Linked DNA regions of Rhizobium sp. N324. The protein of the gene in region 1 binds, or shares a complex with, the protein of each later gene. Links are inferred from orthologs where the notes say so. Each region holds a gene or a part of one and is shown in the gene's direction. Other genes may lie near its edges.

What was found.
Region 2: the proteins of metK (region 1) and groL are in contact, whole or in part, in a cryo-EM structure (PDB 8P4O), measured with the Escherichia coli proteins. The link is inferred for Rhizobium sp. N324 from one-to-one orthologs.

What each region holds. Positions count from the first base shown.
Region 1 is NZ_CP013630.1:408,059-418,932, reverse strand. The notes cover bases 1,454-4,275. They hold metK (methionine adenosyltransferase), read left to right. Parts: upstream 1,454-2,156; coding sequence 2,157-3,395; downstream 3,396-4,275. Other genes in these bases: trmB (tRNA (guanine(46)-N(7))-methyltransferase TrmB), read left to right, coding at 3,404-4,105; AMK05_RS02035 (helix-turn-helix domain-containing protein), read left to right, coding at 1,559-1,978. Also shown: lnt (apolipoprotein N-acyltransferase), read left to right, coding at 1-1,410; AMK05_RS02020 (DUF1150 family protein), read right to left, coding at 4,454-4,711; AMK05_RS02015 (Hsp20 family protein), read right to left, coding at 4,759-5,184; AMK05_RS02010 (nucleoside hydrolase), read left to right, coding at 5,421-6,365; nucleotide exchange factor GrpE, read right to left, coding at 6,409-7,041; heat-inducible transcriptional repressor HrcA, read right to left, coding at 7,153-8,241; rph (ribonuclease PH), read left to right, coding at 8,369-9,088; AMK05_RS01990 (VOC family protein), read left to right, coding at 9,085-9,510; rdgB (RdgB/HAM1 family non-canonical purine NTP pyrophosphatase), read left to right, coding at 9,511-10,155; radical SAM family heme chaperone HemW, read left to right, coding at 10,165-10,874. UniProt on the Escherichia coli protein: Catalyzes the formation of S-adenosylmethionine (AdoMet) from methionine and ATP.
Region 2 is NZ_CP013630.1:947,987-958,976, reverse strand. Bases 4,925-7,862 are described here. They hold groL (chaperonin GroEL), read left to right. Parts: upstream 4,925-5,542; coding sequence 5,543-7,183; downstream 7,184-7,862. Other genes in these bases: AMK05_RS04535 (hypothetical protein), read left to right, coding at 7,800-7,862; groES (co-chaperone GroES), read left to right, coding at 5,175-5,471. In the rest of the region: ileS (isoleucine--tRNA ligase), read right to left, coding at 1-2,741; AMK05_RS04560 (bifunctional riboflavin kinase/FAD synthetase), read right to left, coding at 3,026-4,009; AMK05_RS04555 (TIGR01459 family HAD-type hydrolase), read right to left, coding at 4,041-4,889; more of AMK05_RS04535, read left to right, coding at 7,863-8,246; AMK05_RS04530 (glutathione binding-like protein), read right to left, coding at 8,427-9,137; AMK05_RS04525 (DoxX family protein), read left to right, coding at 9,349-9,762; hisG (ATP phosphoribosyltransferase), read right to left, coding at 9,845-10,540; AMK05_RS04515 (ATP phosphoribosyltransferase regulatory subunit), read right to left, coding at 10,537-10,990.

The sequences.
Region 1 (10,874 bases):
CTGTGGCCGGCCTTTGCCACCGGCTGGCTGTTCGGCTTCGGCTATTTCGTCGCCGGTCTCTGGTGGCTCGGCCATGCGCTGCTGGTCGATCAGGAGGAATTCGCCTGGGCGCTGCCGCTCGCCATTCTCGGGCTGCCGGCCTGCCTGGCGATTTTCTATGGCCTGGCGGCCGCACTTGCCCGCATCTTCTGGTCCGACGGCATGGGACGGATCGCCGCACTTGCGGCCAGCTTCGGGCTGATGGAATGGCTGCGAAGCGTTGTTCTCACAGGCTTTCCCTGGAACGCCATCGGCTACGGCATGATGCCGGTTCCGCTGATGATGCAGTCGGCGCATGTGATCGGGGCGATGGGGGTGACGGCCCTTGCCGTCTTCATTTTCTCCGCGCCGGCCCTTGCCGGCACCCGGCAAGGCGCACGGGCGGGCATCGCGCTCGCCGTCCTGCTGTTTGCCGCCCATCTCGGTTACGGCGCCTATGCCCTCTATCTGGCGCCGCGGGCGGCGGCCTTGCCGGAAGATAAGCAGCCAGTGGTGCGGCTTGTGCAGCCCGTCATCGACCAAGCTGCGAAGATGGATAACGATGCCGACCGCAATGCGATCTTCGAGACCCATCTGAAGCTGTCGGCCGAAGCGCCGAAAAATGGCGGGCGCAAGCCCGATATCATCGTCTGGCCGGAAACCTCGATCCCCTTCATCCTGACCGACAACCAGGATGCGCTGACGCGGATCGCCGATACGCTCGACGACAACCAGATCCTGATCGCCGGCGCGGTGCGCGCCGAGGAGATGGGGCCGGGCACGCCGGCGCGCTACTATAATTCCATCTATGTCATCGACGGCCGCGGTCAGATCGTCGCCGCCTCCGACAAGGTGCATCTGGTGCCTTTCGGCGAATACCTGCCCTTCGAGGACCTGCTCACCGAATTCGGCATCCAGAACGTCGTCGAGATGCCGGGAGGGTTTTCAGCAGCAGTGAGCCGGCACCTGCTGGCGCTGCCCGGCGGGCTCAATCTCTATCCGCTAATCTGCTACGAAATCATTTTCCCGGAGGAAATGACCGGCGACATCAAAGACGCCAATGCGATCCTCAATATCACCAATGATGCCTGGTTCGGTGCGACGCCCGGCCCTTATCAGCACTTCCAACAGGCGCGGGTGCGGGCTGTTGAAACCGGATTGCCGCTGATTCGCGACGCCAACAGCGGTATTTCAGCAATTGTGAATGCACGAGGCGAGATTGTTGCCGGCCTCGACCTCGAACAAATCGGCTATATTGATGCAACTCTTGATAGGCCAGGCGTAGAAGCCCGAACGACATACTCCCGGCAAACATACTTCTGGTTGACCGAGATCCTGCTCATTTTGATTGCGCTGGTTTCTCGTAGAGGTTTTATTTCCGGGTTGAATTGACCAAAAACCCCTAAAATTGCATAGTGATGACAATCGGCGTTCCGAACCTATGTTCAAAGGTGGGTTCTCACCACCTGCAACGTGGCGTTTGGGATGGATCAGGGGCATGCCGGTTAAACAGGTTGAAATTCTTAGCTAGGGCACGACCATGATTGAAAACAAAAAGAAGCCGAATCCGATCGACATCCATGTTGGCAGCCGTATTCGCCTTCGCCGAACAATGCTGGGCATGAGCCAGGAAAAGCTCGGCGAAAGCCTCGGCATCACCTTCCAGCAGATTCAGAAATACGAAAAGGGCACCAACCGCGTCGGCGCAAGCCGCCTGCAGAATATCTCGAACATCCTCAATGTTCCGGTTTCCTTTTTCTTCGAGGACGCACCCGGCGAACATTCCGGCGCCGGCGGCGGCATGGCGGAAGCCTCCAGCTCGAATTACGTCGTCGATTTCCTCTCCTCGTCCGAAGGACTGCAGCTCAACCGCGCCTTCGTCAAGATTTCCGATCCGAAGGTTCGCCGCAAGGTCGTGGAGCTGGTGAAGGCTCTGGCAGCCGAGGCCGATTCCGACTGAGCCACCCCCATCGCAAAATCCGAAAGGCGGTCGAAAGGCCGCCTTTTTTGCGTTTTTAGGGCAAAATTTGTCACTTTGCCGCGGATATAAAGATATATTTATGTCCTTCTGCGCTTGTCATCGGGCCTCGAACTGAGTACCTACTAGCTAGCTTTTGTTCTTTGAGGGGAATCCCGGAATGCGCGCGAACTATCTCTTTACCAGCGAATCTGTTGCCGAAGGTCACCCTGACAAGGTCTGTGACCGCATCTCCGACGAGATCGTCGATCTGGTCTACCGCGAAGCGGCCAAGACAGGCGTCAACCCGTGGGGCGTGCGCATTGCCTGCGAAACGCTGGCGACCACCAACCGCGTCGTCATCGCCGGTGAAGTCCGCCTTCCCCCGAGCCTGATGAAGAAGGACAAGGACGGTAAGGACGTCATCAATCCGTCGAAGTTCAAGGCCGCCGCCCGCCGCGCCATCAAGGATATCGGCTACGAGCAGGACGGCTTCCATTGGAAGAAGGCCAAGATCGACGTGCTCCTGCATTCGCAGTCGGCCGACATCGCTCAGGGCGTCGACAGCGCTGCCGACCAGCAGGGCGACGAGGGCGCCGGCGACCAGGGCATCATGTTCGGTTACGCCTGCCGCGAAACGCCGGATCTGATGCCGGCCCCGATCTATTATTCCCACAAAATCCTGCAGCTGCTGGCAGTCGCCCGCAAAAAGGGCGACGGCGAAGTCGCCAAGCTCGGCCCCGATGCCAAGAGCCAGGTGACCGTGCGTTACGTCGACGGCAAGCCGTCGGAAGCGACCTCGATCGTGCTTTCGACCCAGCATCTCGACGAGAGCTGGGATTCGAAGAAAGTCCGCGCCGTCGTCGAGCCCTATATCCGCGAAGCGCTCGGCGAACTGAAGATCGCCGACGATTGCAAGTGGTACATCAACCCGACCGGCAAGTTCGTCATCGGCGGACCGGACGGTGATGCCGGCCTCACCGGCCGCAAGATCATCGTCGACACATATGGCGGCGCTGCCCCGCATGGCGGCGGTGCATTCTCCGGCAAGGACACGACGAAGGTCGACCGTTCGGCCGCCTATGCCGCCCGTTATCTGGCGAAAAACGTTGTTGCCGCCGGCCTTGCCGACCGCTGCACGATCCAGATCTCCTACGCCATCGGCGTCGCCCAGCCGCTGTCGATCTATGTCGACTTGCATGGCACCGGCAAGATCAGCGAAGATCAGGTCGAAGCGGCGATCCGCAAGAACATGGACCTGTCTCCGTCGGGCATCCGCCGCCATCTCGACCTCAACAAGCCGATCTACGCCAAGACCTCCGCCTACGGCCATTTTGGCCGAAAGGCCGGCCGTGACGGCTCGTTCTCCTGGGAGCGCACCGATCTGGTGAAGGCGCTCAAGGAAAGCCTGAAGGCCTGAGATAAAGCATGACGGATATGGAACGCCGCGGCCGGGCGACCGAAGCCTTTTTCGGTCGCCGCAAGGGCAAGGCCCTGCGTGAACATCAGGCCGAGACGCTGAACAGTCTGCTGCCGGCATTCCTTATCGATCTCTCAGCGGCTCCGCTGGAGCCGCTGACATCCCTTTTTGCGGCTCCGGTCGAAAGATTGCGGCTGGAAATCGGTTTCGGCGGCGGCGAACACCTGATCCACCGCGCCCTGGAAAGACCGTCCACCGGCTTTATCGGCGTCGAACCCTTCGTCAATTCCATGCAGAAGCTGCTGTCGCGCGTCGGCGAGACGGGCGCGCGCAATATCCGCGTCTATAATGACGACGCGACCCAATTGCTCGACTGGCTGCCGGACGCCTCGCTCGACCAGATCGACCTGCTCTATCCCGACCCCTGGCCGAAGCGGAAGCACTGGAAACGGCGCTTCGTCTCGAAGACCAATCTCGACCGCTTTCATCGCGTGCTGAAGCCCGGCGGCCTGTTCTGCTTCGCCTCCGACATCGATACCTATGTCAACTGGACGCTGCTCAAATGCCGCGACCATGGCGGCTTCGACTGGATGGCCGACAATGCCTCGGATTGGCTGACGCCTTATGAGGGCTGGCCGAGCACACGCTACGAGGCCAAGGCCCGACGCGAGGGCCGGTCTTCGGCCTATCTGACGTTCAGGAAGATCTGAGTTTCAACGGCGGCTAAAGGGCAATAGTGACGGGCGTGCCGTGTGGCCCCCTCATCCGACCCTGCGGGCCACCTTCTCCCCGCTGGGGAGAAGAGGGAGATTGCCGCTTCGCTATCGCCCCAATTGGACGGAGCGCCTTTAAGCGGAGAGTTCGGTTGGGCAGTGTCTGCGCGCCTTGCCTCCTCTTCTCCCCAGCGGGGAGAAGGTGGCCCGAAGGGTTGGATGAGGGGGCCACACGGCACAGCACGAACGACGATTAGCCTATCCTCACGCAGCCTCCGCAGCGAAATCGAATAAGCGATAGTGCACCGCAAGAGCGGCACAACGCGCCAGGCACTATCTTGACGGTCAGTGCAGGCTGACCGTCTTAAGTTCGTCTTCGGCAGCCTTGAAGAAGGTGCTGGAGCGGTTGTCCGTCAGAAGAATCGGTGTTCCGTCGGCGCCGAACAGTGCCCAGAGATCGACGTTCGGATCGATATCCGGCGCCTCGGGGAAGCATTTGGCGACCTCTTCGGTGCGCATTTTTCTGATATAGGCGACCTCGCCGCTGCCGATGTGGGCAAGCTCGGATTTGGTCAAGTGAGACGTGGCTTCTTTCATCAACATTCCTGTTCCTCCGGAAGAAGGGACCAACGGTTCGACAAACCGTTGTGCTACTGTGAGACCGAAATGTTAATTTTCTTGACCATGCGCGCCGGCTCCGGGCGAATTAGATCGACGGAGAGCAGACCGTTCTTCAGACCGGCGCCGAGCACCTGCATGCCGTCGGCAAGAACAAAGGTGCGCTGGAACTGACGGGCGGCGATGCCGCGATAGAGATAGTCCCGTTCCCCCTGCTCGACCTGACGGCCGCGAATCAGAAGCTGGTTCTCCTCGATGGAAACATCCAGTTCCTCCTCGGCGAAGCCGGCGACAGCGAGCGTGATGCGCAGACGTTCCGGCGCGCCGCTGTCGGCGCCGATGCGTTCGATATTGTAGGGCGGATATCCGTCGCTTGCCTTGGAAATGCGCTCCAGCGTCTTTTCCATGGCATCGAAGCCCAGAAGCAACGGGCTGGCAAAAGGGGTAATGCGGCTCATCTCTTTTCAAGTCCTTGATGCAAGCGACCATCCCGGACCTTAAGGGCAGCATCCGGATGCCGCTAATATGGGGACAGCACCCCGGCGCTGCAAGACGCAGGCGACGTCTCGGCGCCACCCGCAATTTCAAGGTGACGGCCGGGGCTGCTTGACAAAGCGCCTGCTGCCTCGCATCAACACGTGCCGGCGCGCAATGTGCCGATTTGCGACGAGAAATGAAGAAAACGGTGCATTGGATGGCAGGCGCAAGAAAGATCATCATCGACACGGATCCCGGTCAGGACGACGCGGCCGCCATCATGCTGGCCTTCGGCAGCCCCGACGAGCTCGATGTGCTGGGGATCACCACCGTCGCCGGCAATGTGCCGTTGGCGCTGACCAGCCGCAATGCGCGCATCGTCTGCGAACTCTGCGGCCGGACGGAGACCAAGGTTTTTGCCGGCGCCGACGCGCCGATCGCCCGCAAGCTGGTGACCGCCGAACATGTGCACGGCAAGACCGGCCTCGACGGTCCTGAACTCAGCGAGCCGACGATGGCGCTGCAGCCCGGCCATGCCGTCGACTTCATCATCGAGGCGCTGCGGCGTGAGGGCGAAGGCACCGTGACGCTCTGCACGCTCGGGCCTCTCACCAATATCGGCTTGGCCTTGCAGAAGGCGCCCGACATCGCCCCGCGCATCCGCGAACTGGTGATGATGGGCGGCGGCTTCTTCGAGGGCGGCAACATCACGCCGGCGGCCGAATTCAATATCTATGTCGACCCCGAGGCCGCCGATATCGTCTTCCGCTCAGGCGTGCCGATCGTGATGATGCCGCTCGACGTGACGCACCAATTGCTGACCCGCAAGGACCGGGTGAAGCGCATGGCCGAGATCGGCACGGCGCCGGCAAAGGCGATGGTCGAGATGCTGGAATTCTTCGAGCGCTTCGATATCGAGAAATACGGCTCCGACGGCGGGCCGCTGCATGACCCGACCGTGATCGCTTACCTCTTGAAGCCGGAGCTTTTCCAGGGCCGGGACTGCAATGTCGCGATCGAGGTCCAATCCGAACTCACCATCGGCATGACGGTGGTCGACTGGTGGCATGTGACGGATCGAAAGCGCAATGCGAAGGTGATGCGTCATGTCGATGCGGACGGTTTCTTCGATCTTCTGATCGAACGCGTCGCCCGCATCTGATCTTTTGGTTTTCCTTCTCTCACACAAGAGAAGGAAAACAACTTCAGGCGTCCTTCTCGTCGAAGACGGAATTGCTTTCGGCTTCGGCCGCCTTCGGGCCGCCCTTGGCGACGCCGACCATGGCCGGGCGCAACACGCGCTCGCCGATGGAAAAGCCTGCCTGCACGACCTGGACGACGGTGTTGTTCGGCACCTCGGGGTTCGGCACCTCGAACATCGCCTGATGGAAATTCGGGTCGAACTTCTGGCCGACCGGCTCCAGCTTGCGAACGCCGTGGCGCTCGAGCGCCGAGAGCATGGCACGCTCAGTCATCTCCACGCCCTCGATCAGGGTGGTCAGGCCGGCATCGGCCGCGTCCTTGACCTCCGGCGGGATGGCATCCAGCGCCCGGCGCAGATTGTCCGAGACGGCCAGCATGTCACGCGCGAAACCGGCGACGGAATAGGACTTGGCGTCCTTGACCTCACGCTCGGTGCGGCGGCGCAGATTGTCCATTTCGGCGGCAAGGCGCAGATAGCGATCGCGCAGCTCGCCGTTTTCGGCTTTCAGAAGCTCGAGTGCATCAGGCTGGGGGGCCTCTTCCTGCGCGATATCGTTCTCGACGTAGGCGGCAGCGTCGGCTGCGGCATCGGCCGCAGTTGCGTCAGGTCCGTTTTTCGTCGTGTCATCGGTCATGACGGTCTCCGGTGGGTGTCTTCAGATGCGCCCGATATCGAGGTTTGACCGGAAAAAATCAAGTCTGCGTGACAAAGAAGCGAAAATTCCGCGGTCTTCCTCAAAGTGGCGTCAAAGCGGATTGCGCGAAAGCCGGGAGACGAGCTGGGCCGTGTAATCAACCATCGGCACGATGCGGGAATAATTGAGCCGCGTCGGGCCGATGACGCCGACGGCGCCGACGATCCGATCGTCATCGTCACGATAGGGCGCGACGATCAGCGACGAGCCGGACAGCGAGAAGAGCTTGTTTTCCGAGCCGATGAAAATGCGCACGCCCGAGCCGGTTTCGGCCAGATTGAGGATCTCGATCAGGCTGTCCTTCTTTTCGAGATCGTCGAACAGCAGCCGCAGCCGGTCGAGATCCTCGGCGCCGGCAAGGCCTTCAAGCAGGTTGGCGCGGCCGCGGATGATCAGCTGCGCCGGCTTGCCCTCATCAGGGCTGCCGGCCCAGACGGCGATGCCGCGCTCGACGAGATCACGCGACAGGGCGTCGAGCTCGTGACGGACGTTATCCTTCAGCTGGCTCAATTGTTTGCGCAGCTCCGGCAGGGTCTGGCCGGACATGTGGGCGTTGAGAAAATTCGCCGCCTCGGCCAGCTGCGAGGAGGTGACGCCCGCCGGCAGCTCAATGATGCGGTTTTCCACCTGATCGTGATCGCCGACGAGCACGGCCAGCGCCTTTGTCGGCTCCAGCCGGATGAACTCGACATGTTTGAGCACCGGATCGCTTTTCGAGGTGATGACCAGGCCGGCGCCGCGCGAAATGCCCGACAGCATGCGGCTCGCCTCGTTCATCATCGATTCCACCGGATTGCCGCCGCTTTCGGCCCGCACCTGACGGTCGATGCTGGCGCGGTCCTCGGCGGAGAGATCGCCGACCTGCATGAAGGCATCGACGAAGAAGCGCAGGCCGATCTGGGTCGGCAGCCGGCCGGCGCTGATATGCGGCGAATAGATGAGGCCGAGATCTTCGAGATCGCTCATGACGTTGCGCACCGAGGCCGGCGACAGCGACATCGGCAGCAGGCGGGACAGGTTGCGCGAACCGAGCGGCTCGCCACTCTCCAGATAGCCTTCGACGATGCGGCGAAAAATCTCCCTGGAGCGCTCGTCCAGCGCAGCAACGGCATCCGAAACCGATGTCGACCTGATGCCCATGAAGCTTACGAACCCGCGCTGATGATACTTCCCGAAAAGTAAGTCAAACTCGCAGCCGTGGCAAAAGGGAATTTGCAAATGGGCGCCGCCAATCGTAGAAGCGGTCAACAAACCCCAGGAGATAAGAATGCGGCCTTCAGGCAGAAAAATCGACCAGATGCGCAAGGTCTCATTCGAGCGCAATTTTTCCAAGCATGCGGAAGGCTCCTGCCTGGTGAAATTCGGCGATACGCATGTGCTCTGCACGGCCAGCCTCGAAGAAAAGACGCCGCCATGGCTGCGCAATACCGGCAAGGGCTGGGTCACGGCCGAATACGGCATGCTGCCGCGGGCGACCGGCGAGCGCATGAAGCGTGAGGCGGCGGCCGGCAAGCAGGGCGGCCGCACGCAGGAGATCCAGCGGCTGATCGGCCGGTCGCTGCGCGCCGTCGTCGATCTGCAGGCGCTCGGCGAACGCCAGATCACCCTTGATTGCGACGTCATCCAGGCCGATGGCGGCACGCGGACAGCCTCGATCACCGGCGGCTGGATTGCGCTTTACGACTGCCTGAAATGGATGGAAAGCCGCAACATGATCAAGGTCGACCGGGTCCTGAAGGATCATGTCGCCGCCATTTCCTGTGGCGTCTTCGCCAGCCAGCCGGTGATCGATCTCGATTACCTCGAGGATTCCTCGGCCGAGACCGACGCCAACTTCGTCATGACCGGCACCGGCGGGATCGTCGAGATCCAGGGCACGGCCGAAGGCACGCCGTTTAGCGAAGAGGAATTCACCTCGCTGATGGGTCTTGCCAAGAACGGCATCGGCGAACTCGTCGCCCTGCAGAAACAGGCAATTGCGGGATGAACCCCATGCTGGAAGGCATGTTGGAAACGGCGCTCTATGCGCGCGATCTCGATGAGGCCGAGGCGTTCTACGAGAACGTTCTCGGACTCGAAAAGATCACCCGCGCCGCCAACCGGCATGTCTTCTTCCGCTGCGGCCCCGGCGTTCTGCTGATCTTCAATCCCGAGGAAACGGTCAAACCACCGGCGCCCGACGCGCTGCAGGTGCCGCCGCATGGCACGACCGGAGCGGGCCATGCCTGCTTCAGGGTCTCCGGTCGCAACATCGATGCGATGGCCGAACGACTGAAAGCGGCCCGTGTGGCGATCGAATCCGAGGTGCATTGGCCGAATGGCGGCCGCTCGATCTATTTCCGCGATCCCGCCGGCAACAGCCTGGAATGCGCGGAGGCTAAAATCTGGGGCATCGAACAGGATATCTGAATGCGCAAGCTCGAAACGAAGACCATCGTCGTCGCCAGCCACAATGCCGGCAAGATCCGCGAGATCCAGGAATTGATCGGACCGCTCGGCTTCACCGCCAAATCGGCAGCCGAGCTGAATTTCGTCGAACCTGACGAAACCGGCACCAGCTTCGAGGAGAATGCGACGATCAAGGCGGTGGCCTCCGCCAAAACAGCCGGCATGCCGGCGCTTTCGGACGATTCCGGACTGGTGGTCGACGCGCTTGACGGCGATCCCGGCGTCTACACCGCCAATTGGGCGGAGACATCGGACGGCACGCGCGATTTCGACATGGCGATGGCGAAGGTGGAAAAGGCGCTGCAGGATGCGGGCGCGACCAAGCCTGAACAGCGTACCGCGCGTTTCGTCAGCGTGCTCTGCCTTGCCTGGCCGGACGGCCACACGGAACTGTTTCGTGGCGAGGTGGAGGGCAGCGTCGCTTGGCCGCCACGCGGCACCCAGGGCTTCGGCTACGATCCGGTCTTCCAGCCAGAGGGTTACGACATCACCTTCGGGGAAATGAGCAGCGAGGAAAAACACGGCTGGAACATCGGCAAGCCGCAGGCGCTGTCGCACCGGGCGCGCGCCTTCAAACTCTTTGTCGAAACCTGCCTGGAGGCATAAGGTCGCTACGTGGACAATTTCGACACTCCAAGCCCCTCGCGCGACGCGGCGCTGCTGCCCGATACCGGCGAGCCCGGCTTCGGCGTCTATGTGCATTGGCCCTTCTGCGCGGCGAAGTGTCCCTATTGCGATTTCAACAGCCATGTGCGCCACCAGCCGGTGGACCAGGAGCGCTTTACCGCTGCCTTCCTGAAGGAGATGGCGGCGGTGCGGGCGATGAGCGGGCCGAAGACGGTGACCAGCATCTTCCTCGGCGGCGGCACGCCGTCGCTGATGAATCCGGCAACGGTGTCTTCAATTCTCGACGGCATTGCCCGGCACTGGCACGTGCCCGATGGTATCGAGATCACCATGGAGGCCAACCCTTCGAGCGTCGAGGCCGAGCGCTTCCGCGGCTATCGGGCGGCCGGCGTCAACCGCGTCTCGCTCGGCGTGCAGGCGCTTGATGATCGGGACCTGAAATTCCTCGGCCGGCTGCATGATGTCGCCGATGCGCTGAAGGCGATCCGGCTGGCGCGCGACATTTTTCCGCGCATGTCTTTCGACCTGATCTATGCCCGGCCGGATCAGACGGTCGAGCAATGGGAAAAAGAGCTGAGGCAAGCGATCTCCTACGCGGTCGATCATCTTTCGCTCTATCAGCTGACCATCGAGGAGGGCACGCCCTTCTATGGCCTGCACAAATCAGGCAAGCTGATCGTGCCGGATGGCGAGCAATC
Region 2 (10,990 bases), 540 kb from region 1 along the record:
ACCTCGTCAAGGCGGAAAGCCTCCGCCGGGCCTTCGCCGGCCGCAATCTCGATGGCCGAAGTGATGCAGACTTCAGTGAAGTCCTGGCCTTCGAGTGCCTTGATCAGTTCCGGATCGGCGATGTGGACGACCGGTGCTGCTTCCAGCGAGGAGCCGATACGCTTATCCTTGCGCTCGATTTCCAGGGCGCCGGTGACGACCGACCGGACGGCGCGGATCTTCTTCCACTTCTCGGCCAGGGCATCGTCGCGCCATTCCTTGGCAACCGGGGCGAACTGCTCCAGATGCACGGAAACGGCAGACGGATTGCGCGACAGCCAGGCTTCCTCGGTGGTGAAGGGCAGCATCGGCGCAAGCCAGGTCACCATGCAGTCGAAGATCTGGCGGATGACGTGCAGGCTGGCGCGCCGGCGCAGGCTCGACGGCGCATCGCAATAGAGTGCGTCCTTGCGGACATCGAAATAGAACGCCGAAAGCTCGACATTGGCGAAATCGATGAGCGCACGGGCGATCTTCTTGAAGTCGAAGGCGTCGTAATTCTCGCGCACCAGCTCGTCGAGTTCGGCAAGCCGGTGCAGCATCAGCTGCTCCAGCTCCGGCAGGTCGGCAAAGGCGATCTCCTCGCCCTTGTCGTGGGCGAGCGTGCCGAGCATCCAGCGAATGGTGTTGCGCAGCTTGCGATAGGCGTCGACATTGGTCTGGATGATCGTCTTGCCGACACGCAGGTCGTCGGCATAGTCGGAGGTCATCACCCAGAGACGCAGGATGTCGGCGCCGGCATCCTTCATCACTTCCTGCGGCGCGGTGACATTGCCCTTCGACTTCGACATCTTCTCGCCCTTCTCGTCCATGGTGAAACCATGGGTGAGGACGGCGTTGTAAGGCGCGCGGCCGCGGGTGGCGGCCGATTCCAACAGCGAGGAATGGAACCAGCCGCGATGCTGGTCCGAGCCTTCGAGATAAAGGTCGGCCGGCCACTTCAGGTCCGGGCGGTCTTCGAGCGTGAAGGTATGCGTCGAGCCGGAATCGAACCACACGTCGAGGATATCCATGACCTGCTTCCATCGGGAATGGTCATGGTCGTTGCCGAGGAAGCGCTCCTTGGCGCCATCGGCGAACCAGGCGTCAGCGCCCTCCTGTTCGAAGGCTTCGAGGATGCGGGCGTTGACGGCTTCGTCGACCAGGACCTCACCCTGTTCATCTGCAAAGACCGCGATTGGCACGCCCCATGCTCTTTGACGGGAAAGAACCCAGTCCGGGCGGCCCTCGATCATGGCGCGCAAGCGGTTCTGGCCGGCGGCGGGCACGAAGCGGGTGTCGTCGATCGCGCCGAGCGCGCGCGAACGCAACGTCGTGCCGTCGGCAAGGGTCTTGTCCATATAGACGAACCATTGCGGCGTGTTGCGGAAGATCACCGGCTTCTTCGAGCGCCAGGAGTGCGGATATTGATGCTTCAGCCGGCCGCGGGCAAAGAGCGCGTTGCGCTCGATCAGCGCCTTGATGACGCGGTCGTTGGCATCGCCCTTCTTGCCGTTGTCGTCGATGACGCGGGCGCCCTCGAAGCCGGGGGCGTCCGATGTGTAGAAGCCGCCGTCGTCGACCGGGAACGGGATTTTCGTTTCGATGCCACGGGCCTCGAGCGTGCGGACGGCCGACATCCAGGCATCGAAGTCTTCGCGGCCGTGGCTGGGTGCGGTGTGCACGAAACCGGTGCCGGCATCATCGGTGACGTGATCGCCATCGAGCAACGGCACTGGGAATTCATAGCCGCCGTCCAAACCCTTGAAGGGATGCGCACAGGCCATCGCTGCGAAGTCGGCCGCGGAGACATCGGCCAGACGCTTGTACTGCAGCTTGGACTTGGCGAAGGACTCCTCGGCCAGCTTATCGGCAAAGATCAGCTTTTCGCCGGGACGCGGACCAAAATCGTTCTCGGCAGCCGTTACCTCGTAGAGACCGTAGGAGACACGCGCGGAAAAAGAGACCGCGCGGTTGCCGGGGATCGTCCAGGGCGTCGTCGTCCAGATGACCACGAAGGCATCTTGCAGCGCAGCCGGGCCCTCGACGACGGGGAATTTCACCCAGATCGTGTCGCTCTCGTAGTCCTGATACTCGACCTCGGCCTCGGCCAGCGCCGTGCGCTCGACGACCGACCACATGATCGGCTTGGAGCCGCGATAAAGCTGGCCGCTTGCGGCGATCTTCAAAAGTTCGCCGGCGATGCGCGATTCCGCGTGGAAGTTCATCGTCGTATAGGGATTGTCGAAGTCGCCCTCGATGCCGAGACGCTTGAACTCTTCCGCCTGGGTCTTGATCCAGCCGGTGGCGAATTCACGGCACTCCCGGCGGAATTCGTTGACCGGGACCTCGTCCTTGTTCCTGCCCTTCTCGCGATACTTCTCTTCGATCTTCCATTCGATCGGCAGGCCGTGGCAATCCCAGCCGGGCACGTAATTGGCGTCGTAACCGCGCATCTGGAACGAGCGGTTGATGACGTCCTTGAGGATCTTGTTCAGCGCGTGGCCGATATGGATGTTGCCGTTGGCATAGGGCGGGCCGTCGTGCAGCACGAATTTTTCGCGGCCGGCGGCAGAGGCGCGCAGTTTCTTGTAGAGACCCATCTCCTGCCAGCGCTTGACCAGCTCCGGCTCCTTCTGCGGCAGGCCGGCGCGCATCGGGAAATCGGTTTCGGGCAAATAGAGGGTCTTCGAATAGTCGATCTTTTCGGCTGTGTCGGTCATATCGGGACAATCGTTTCTGGCGGCCCAGGAAGGGGCGCAACGGCGTGAAAAAGCTGGTGACGGAAGCGCTCATATCCAAGCGCCAAAAACCCGGACCTCCCGGCCGCTTAGCGCGCGCGGAAGGCCGGGCCGATAATTCGCATCGTCATCGCCAGCCGAAATTTCGTCATAGGGCCGGTTCATAGGCGTTTTTGCCCGGAAAAGGAAGAGCAGAATTCGTGGGCTCGCAATCGGCGCCGATGGCCGGAATCACTGCCCTCCCGACTGCAGCCAGACTCTCAACTTCAGGAAAAACAAAGCTTCCGGTCGAGTTCGCCCAGCGGCGTCACACCCGATAGCAGCGCCCTTGCCTCCTCCTCGTCGCGCTTGATCTGGGCAACCAGCGGATCGAGGCCGTCGAATTTCAGCTCGGGTCTGATATAGCCGAAGAAGGAGACGGCGCAGCGCTGGCCGTAGAGATCGCCGCTGAAGTCGAAAAGATAGGTTTCGAGCAGCGGCGCGCCGTTTTCCGTCACCGTCGGACGGCGGCCGTAGCTCGCGACGGCGTCGTGCAGCGTGCCGTCCTGGCGGCGGAAGCGGACGGCGTAGATGCCGGCGGCAAGTTCCACCTCCGGCGGCAGGCGCATGTTGGCGGTGGGAAAACCGAGCTGCCGGCCGAGCTTTTCGCCGTCGATCACCTCGGCCTCGACCGTGTAGTGGTAGCCGAGCATGCCGGCGACTTCGCTGACGCTACCTTCTTTCAGCAGCGCGCGGATATGGCTCGAAGAGACGACATCGGCGTTTTCGTCGCGGAAGGCATCGATCAGGGTGACGCCGAAGCCATAGGTCTGGCCGGCATTCATCAGGAAGGCCGGACCACCCTCGCGGCCGCGGCCGAAATGGAAGTCGAAGCCGGTGACGACCTCGGAGGCGCCGAGCCAATCCTTGAGGATCGAATGGATGAAATCATCAGCCGAGCGCTGCGAGAACTCGTAGTCGAACGGATATTCGATGACGGCGCTGAAACCGAGCGTTTCCAGGATGCGGGCCTTCAGCGGCGCCGGCGTCAGACGGAAGACCGGCGCCTCAGGCCGGAAGACCGTGCGCGGATGCGGCTCGAAGGTCAGCACCAGAGCGGGAATGCCGCGCGCCCTGGAGATTTCCAGCGCGCGGCTGAGCACAGACTGGTGGCCCCGGTGCACGCCGTCGAAATTGCCGATGGCGATGACGCCGCCCTTAAGGTGGGCGGGCAAGGGTTCCCGGGTTTCATTGCGGTGGAAGACGGTCATCGGCTGGCTTCTCTTTATGCGAGGCGTGTCTTCATGCAAGGCGGGGCATCCACCACTTCGGCGCGGCTTTTTCCCGATCGAGATAGGCGTTGAGGATCGCCTCGTCGGTCTCGCCGTTCAAGGTGTATTCCTTGGCGTGGATACCGCCGCTGATGTAGAGAAGGTCGAGGCCGTAATTCAAGGCGCCGCGCACATCTGTCGGCATGCCGTCGCCGATTGCCAGCACGCGCTCGACCGGGAAATCGCCGCGAAGCTCGCGGGCCGCGGCCAGCGTCGCCTCATAGATCGGCCGGTGCGGTTTGCCGGCGATGCGGGTGCTGCCGCCCAGCTGCTCGTAATAGGCGGCCATGGCGCCGGCGCAGGGAATGATGCGGTGGCCGCGCTCGACGACAAGGTCGGGATTGGCACAGATCATCGGCACCTGGCGGGCTTTGAATTCCAGAAGCATGTCGGTGTAATCTTCCGGCTTCTCGGTCTCATCGTCGAAAAAGCCGGTGCAGACGAGCGATTGCGCTTCCTCAGCCGGCCGGCGCTCGACGCCGATGCCTTCGAGAAGCGCCTTGTCGCGCTCGGGGCCGAGCAGAAACACCGTCTTCGGCCCTTCGGCGATCAGCCGGCGGGTGACGTCGCCCGAGGTGACGATCCGGTCATAAGCGCCGTCGGGAACGCCGATCTGGCGCAGTTGCTCGACCACCTGCCAGGAAAGGCGCGGCGAATTGGTGATGAGGACGACGGCGACGCCGCTCTCGCGGGCAGTCTGAAGGGCAGCGGCGGCCTTCGGAAACGGATCGACGCCGTTGTGAACGACGCCCCAGACATCGCAGAGCACCACGTCATAATGACCTGTTATCTCCGAGAAGTTTTCTATCCGCCTGGCCATTCCGATTTCCCGATTTGCTTCAGTCACCGGTGACATTGCAAAGGCGCAAGGCGATGGCAAGGCATTTTCTTCGCGGCCGGCCCAGCGCGCCGGGTTTCGGCGGCAATCTCCGCAATTCTCCGGCCTCTTCACAATTCCGGCACAAAAATTCGTGATGGCTCTCATTGACTCCTCTTGGAGCCATCCCTAAATGCTCGTCGCTAGCACTCACCGCAAGGGAGTGCTAACATCTATCCATGTGGGCCGCTCCGGTCCGCGAATGTCATTCGATCGAGGGATTAGACAATGGCAAGCACCAACTTCCGCCCCCTTCACGACCGCGTCGTTGTTCGCCGCGTTGAGTCCGAAGCCAAGACCAAGGGTGGCATCATCATTCCCGATACCGCCAAGGAAAAGCCGCAGGAAGGCGAAATCGTCGCCGTCGGTTCCGGCGCTCGTGACGAGTCCGGCAAGGTCGTCGCACTCGACGTCAAGGCTGGCGACCGCATCCTGTTCGGCAAGTGGTCCGGCACCGAAGTCAAGATCGACGGCGAAGACCTTCTGATCATGAAGGAAGCCGACATTATGGGCATCATCGGCTGATCAGCCGCTGGCCTTTCCGACGTAGCCGACGGGTCCCAGAACCCGGACACTCGAATTGAGGAGTTTCAATCATGGCATCTAAAGAAATCAAGTTTGGTCGCACCGCGCGCGAAAAGATGCTGCGTGGCGTCGACATTCTCGCCGATGCAGTCAAGGTAACGCTCGGCCCGAAGGGCCGTAACGTCATCATCGACAAGTCCTTCGGCGCTCCGCGCATCACCAAGGACGGCGTTTCCGTCGCCAAGGAAATCGAACTCGAAGACAAGTTCGAAAACATGGGCGCCCAGATGGTCCGCGAAGTTGCTTCGAAGACCAACGACATCGCCGGCGACGGCACCACGACTGCAACCGTTCTTGCCCAGGCGATCGTTCGCGAAGGCAACAAGGCCGTTGCAGCCGGCATGAACCCGATGGACCTGAAGCGCGGTATCGACCTCGCTGTGGCCGACGTCGTAAAGGATCTCCAGGCCAAGGCCAAGAAGATCTCCACCTCGGAAGAAGTTGCACAGGTCGGCACGATCTCCGCAAACGGCGACAAGCAGGTCGGTCTCGACATTGCCGAAGCCATGCAGAAGGTCGGCAACGAAGGCGTCATCACGGTTGAAGAAGCCAAGACCGCCGAAACCGAACTCGAAGTCGTCGAAGGCATGCAGTTCGACCGCGGCTACCTCAGCCCCTACTTCGTGACCAACCCGGAAAAGATGGTCGCCGACCTCGAAGACGTCTTCATTCTCCTTCACGAGAAGAAGCTCTCGAACCTGCAGTCGATGCTCCCGGTTCTCGAAGCCGTCGTTCAGACCGGCAAGCCGCTCCTCATCATCGCTGAAGACGTCGAAGGCGAAGCTCTTGCGACCCTCGTCGTCAACAAGCTGCGCGGCGGCCTCAAGATCGCTGCCGTCAAGGCTCCGGGCTTCGGCGATCGCCGCAAGGCCATGCTCGAAGACATCGCCATCCTGACCGGCGGCACCGTGATCTCCGAAGACCTCGGCATCAAGCTGGAATCCGTCACGCTCGACATGCTCGGCCGTGCGAAGAAGGTTTCGATCTCCAAGGAAAACACCACGATCGTCGACGGTTCGGGCGCCAAGTCCGACATCGAAGGCCGTGTTGCCCAGATCAAGGCCCAGATCGAAGAAACCACCTCCGACTACGACCGCGAGAAGCTGCAGGAACGTCTTGCCAAGCTCGCCGGCGGCGTTGCCGTCATCCGCGTCGGCGGCTCGACGGAAGTCGAAGTGAAGGAAAAGAAGGACCGCATCGACGACGCACTCAACGCGACGCGCGCTGCCGTTCAGGAAGGCATCGTCCCCGGCGGCGGTATCGCTCTCCTGCGCTCCTCCACGAAGATCACCGTCAAGGGTGCAAACGACGACCAGGAAGCCGGCATCAACATCGTTCGCCGCGCCCTGCAGGCCCTCGTTCGCCAGATCGCTGAAAACGCAGGCGACGAAGCCTCGATCGTTGTCGGCAAGGTCCTCGACAAGAATGAAGACAACTTCGGCTACAACGCCCAGACGTCTGAATTCGGCGACATGATCTCCATGGGCATCGTCGACCCGCTCAAGGTCGTTCGTACCGCGCTGCAGAACGCTGCTTCTGTCGCATCGCTGCTGATCACCACCGAAGCCATGATCGCCGAACTGCCAAAGAAGGATGCCCCTGCCGGCATGCCTGGCGGCATGGGCGGCATGGGCGGAATGGACATGATGTGATAGGCCATAGGCCTTTCACACATTCCGGCATTCGGAACAGGAAGGGCGGCCCTCGGGTCGCCCTTTTCTTTTTGCCGCAAGCTTTGCTCGAAACGATTCGATCCGTTGCGCGCTATTTTGTGCCGCGCATCGTATGTGCCGACCGGCCAAGCTTTCGCGAGGCTTGCGCCGCTGTTTGTTTTTCTCTCCATGCAACATGCGGGCAATCGTCAGCTTGCGGGGATTTATCTCCCGCCAAGTGAGGCGAAACGGGGGAAAGGCGCCTAAAATTGAACTCCCGGCCTCCATTCTCACCAAGCAGCGCGGGGCTGCTAACATCTCCGGCAAAAGGATCGCGATCCGAACGCCCCTTAAAAAGCCGTTGCCGTTTGTGCAAAAGTTCCTATAAATCCGCGCTGCAATTGAAGCGCGCCCGGCGATCATTTTCGCTGTCAGACGAGCGCGGGAAGGCGATGCCAGAATAGTCGGTGTCGAAGGGCTCCGGTTTGGAGGCTCGGATAGCCGTGGCAATGATCGCTGGTATGGGTGCGGGCATTATGACCGCTGCTGCATAAGCCTGTCTCTAGTGTTTGCCGAGCGTGCGGCGGAGGAGCCGCATGCGAACGAGGGAACGCCTGTGTTTAAGATTGCCAAAGCCAATGCAGCCGTGCCGTTGCTGCCCGGTTCGATGAACGACAACAATCAACAGCACGAGATGCTGGCGCAGTTTTCCGTTTCCGAAAGCTGGGCCGGAGATCTGGCGAGCGGCGTGCTTCGTCTCGGCAAATGGAGCGCCATGCTGCACGGCCTCTCCGCAGAGGAATGCGGACTGCTGAACCTGATCCGATGCTACGATTCCGGAGATCGCAGTCACGTGCTGGAACTGTTCGAACAGGCAGCAACACACTGCTCCTCCTTCTGCTTTTCGACGACGATCATCATGCCGAACGGCCTGCGCCAGCCGCTATTCTGCATGGGCGAGTCAAACGGACTCGAGGAGAAATACAGCGGCAGCATGGCTGGCGTCTTCGTCTTTCCGCGCTTCAAGCTCGAAGGTGCGAGGCAGATTGCCAACCGGCAATAGAGGCGGTAGGGAACGTCTGCCCCTCACCCTAACCCTCTCCCCGTTTTACGGGGAGAGGGGACGTGCCCTGCGCGAGGTAAATGGCTGACGGTGAGGTAGCGGCATATCCCCTTCGCCCCGCGTGCGGGGAGAAGGTGCCGGCAGGCGGATGAGGGGCAGGCGGCGATCTCTGGCCGTCAGCTATTCCGGCTTGACCGGGATATTGAGCCCCCTGGCGCTGGCCGGGCGGGCGATGCAGCGTTGCAGCCAATCCGAAACGGCGGGGAAACTCGCATAGTCCAGAACCTCGCGGCCACCATAGAAGATGTCGGCGCCGCGGACCCAGGTGAAGGTAGTGATGTCGGCGATCGTATACTGATCGCCCATGATCCACTGCCGGCCCTTCAGCCGGCCTTCGAGCACGCCGAGCAGCCGCTTGGACTCATCGCGATAGCGCTCCACCGGATAGGAATTGTTGGCGACCTTGTCGGCGGCGAATTTATAGAAATGGCCGAACTGGCCGAACATCGGGCCGATGCCGGCCATCTGGAAAAACACCCACTGAATGCATTCGTAGCGGCCGGCGGCATTCTCGGGGATGAGCTTGCCGGTCTTTTCCGCGAGATAGAGCAGGATGGCGCCGGATTCGAAAAGGCCGATCGGTTTGCCATCAGGCCCGTTCGGATCGATGATCGCCGGGATACGGCCGTTCGGATTGAGAGATTCGAATTCGGGCGACTTCTGCTCGTTGACGGCGAAGGAAATATAATGCGGCTCATAGGCGAGCCCGAGTTCTTCGAGGGCGACGGATACCTTGACCCCGTTCGGCGTCTGCAACGAATAGAGCTGGATGATGTCAGAATTTTTCGCCGGCCAGCGGGTCGTGATCGGAAATGCGGACAGATCTGCCATCGGATTCTCCTTGTTGGGTGGCGACCATAAAAGACCGGCTTTGTGAAAGGCAAGCGACGACGGCGGGACATCGTTTCATATTATTGAACAAACTGTCCGCTTCCGTTTATCTTTCCACAATAGAAGAAAAAAGCGACATAGGAGGCATCCGAGGTCCATCCGGTGCCGGGGCACCAAGATCTCCAGAGTCCTTCAAACGGAGACAATATCCATGTCGAACGCCATCATCCTGATTGCCCGCATTCTTCTTTCCTTCATGTTCATCCTTTCCGGCTTCATGAAGCTCACCGATCCTGCCGGTACTGCGGGCATGATCGCCGGTGCCGGCCTGCCGGCAGCAACCCTGTTGGCCTATGTCGCAGGCCTTTTCGAACTGCTGGCCGGCCTTGCGGTTCTCACCGGCTTCCAGGTCCGCATCGCCGGCTGGCTGCTCGCCGCCTTCTGTGTCTTCACGGGCGTTGCCTTTCACCTGCCCTACGCAAGCGGCACGGAACTCGTGAACATTCTCAACCAGATCATGGTCATGAAGAACATCACTCTGGCCGGCGCGTATATCCTGCTCGCCACCGTCGGTGCCGGCGCCTATTCGATTGACGCCCGCCGCGGCGCCTATGCGGCTGCCTGATCCAGCAGACATCCTCCCAGACATGAGAGAACCCGCCGTCATTGAATTGACGGCGGGTTCTCTTATGCATTGATGGCTAGGATCAGAGGGCGGCGCGCACTGCGTCGATGATTGCCTGGACAACCGGCTCGTCGGCATGGCTCTGCTTGCGGGCGCGCACGAGGCAGGCCTGCGAATGCAGGATGACGCCGTCCTGGAGCACCTTCAGGTGGTTGGCGCGCAGGGTCGAGCCGGTGGAGGTGATGTCGACGATGATATCGGCCGAGCCTGAGGCCGGAGCACCCTCGGTGGCGCCGAGGCTTTCGACGATGCGATAAAGCTGGATGCCGTGCTGGCTCGAAAAGAACTGCTGGGTCAGGCGCCAGTATTTGGTGGCGATGGCAAGACGCCTGGAATGACGGGCGCGAAAATCAGCGGCGACGTCGCCGAGATCGGCCATGGTCTCGACATCCAGCCAGATCTCCGGCACGGCGACGACGACATCGGCATGGCCGAAGCCGAGGCGGGCGCAGAATTCGACGCGCTTGTCGACTTCGGCAAAACCCTCCCGCATCAGATCCTCACCGGTGACGCCGAAATCGACGGTGCCGTTGCCGAGTTCGCGGGAAATCTCGGAGGCCGAGAGGAAGGCGACCTCGACATCGTCCCAGCCTTCGACGCGGCCGCGATAGGAGCGGTCGTTGCCGACGGCCGAAATCGGCATGCCGGCCCGCTCGAAGATCGCCGAAGCGTCGTCCTTCATCCGGCCCTTGGAGGGAAGCGCGATGGTGATGGTCATGCGGCTGCCCTTTCGGTTTCGATGCGGTCGAGCCAGAAGGAGAAGCCGACGGCCGGAATGCGGTCGGTCGCGCCGAGGAAGGTCAGGAGCTTATCGAAGCGGCCACCGCCGGCCAGAACCGCGCTTGAGCCTTCCGCCGTCACCTCGAAGACGAGGCCGGTATAATAATCCAGCGGCCGTCCGAAGGCGGCGCGGTAATCGAGGCAGGACAGATCGACGCCGGCATCGGCAAGGGCGCCGACGCGACCGTTGAAACGGGAGAGTGCATTGCCGAGCTTCAGGCCGGCAGCATCGGCAAAGCCGGCGAGCGCCGCCGACGCATTGACGAGCGGCACGTCGAGCGACAGGAACTCTTCCAGCACATGGAAGGCGGCATCGTCGAGACGCGTCTCGGAAAGAATGAGCTTTTCCTTGAGCCGCCGGGCAATCTCCAGCGGCGAGCGGCTGGCA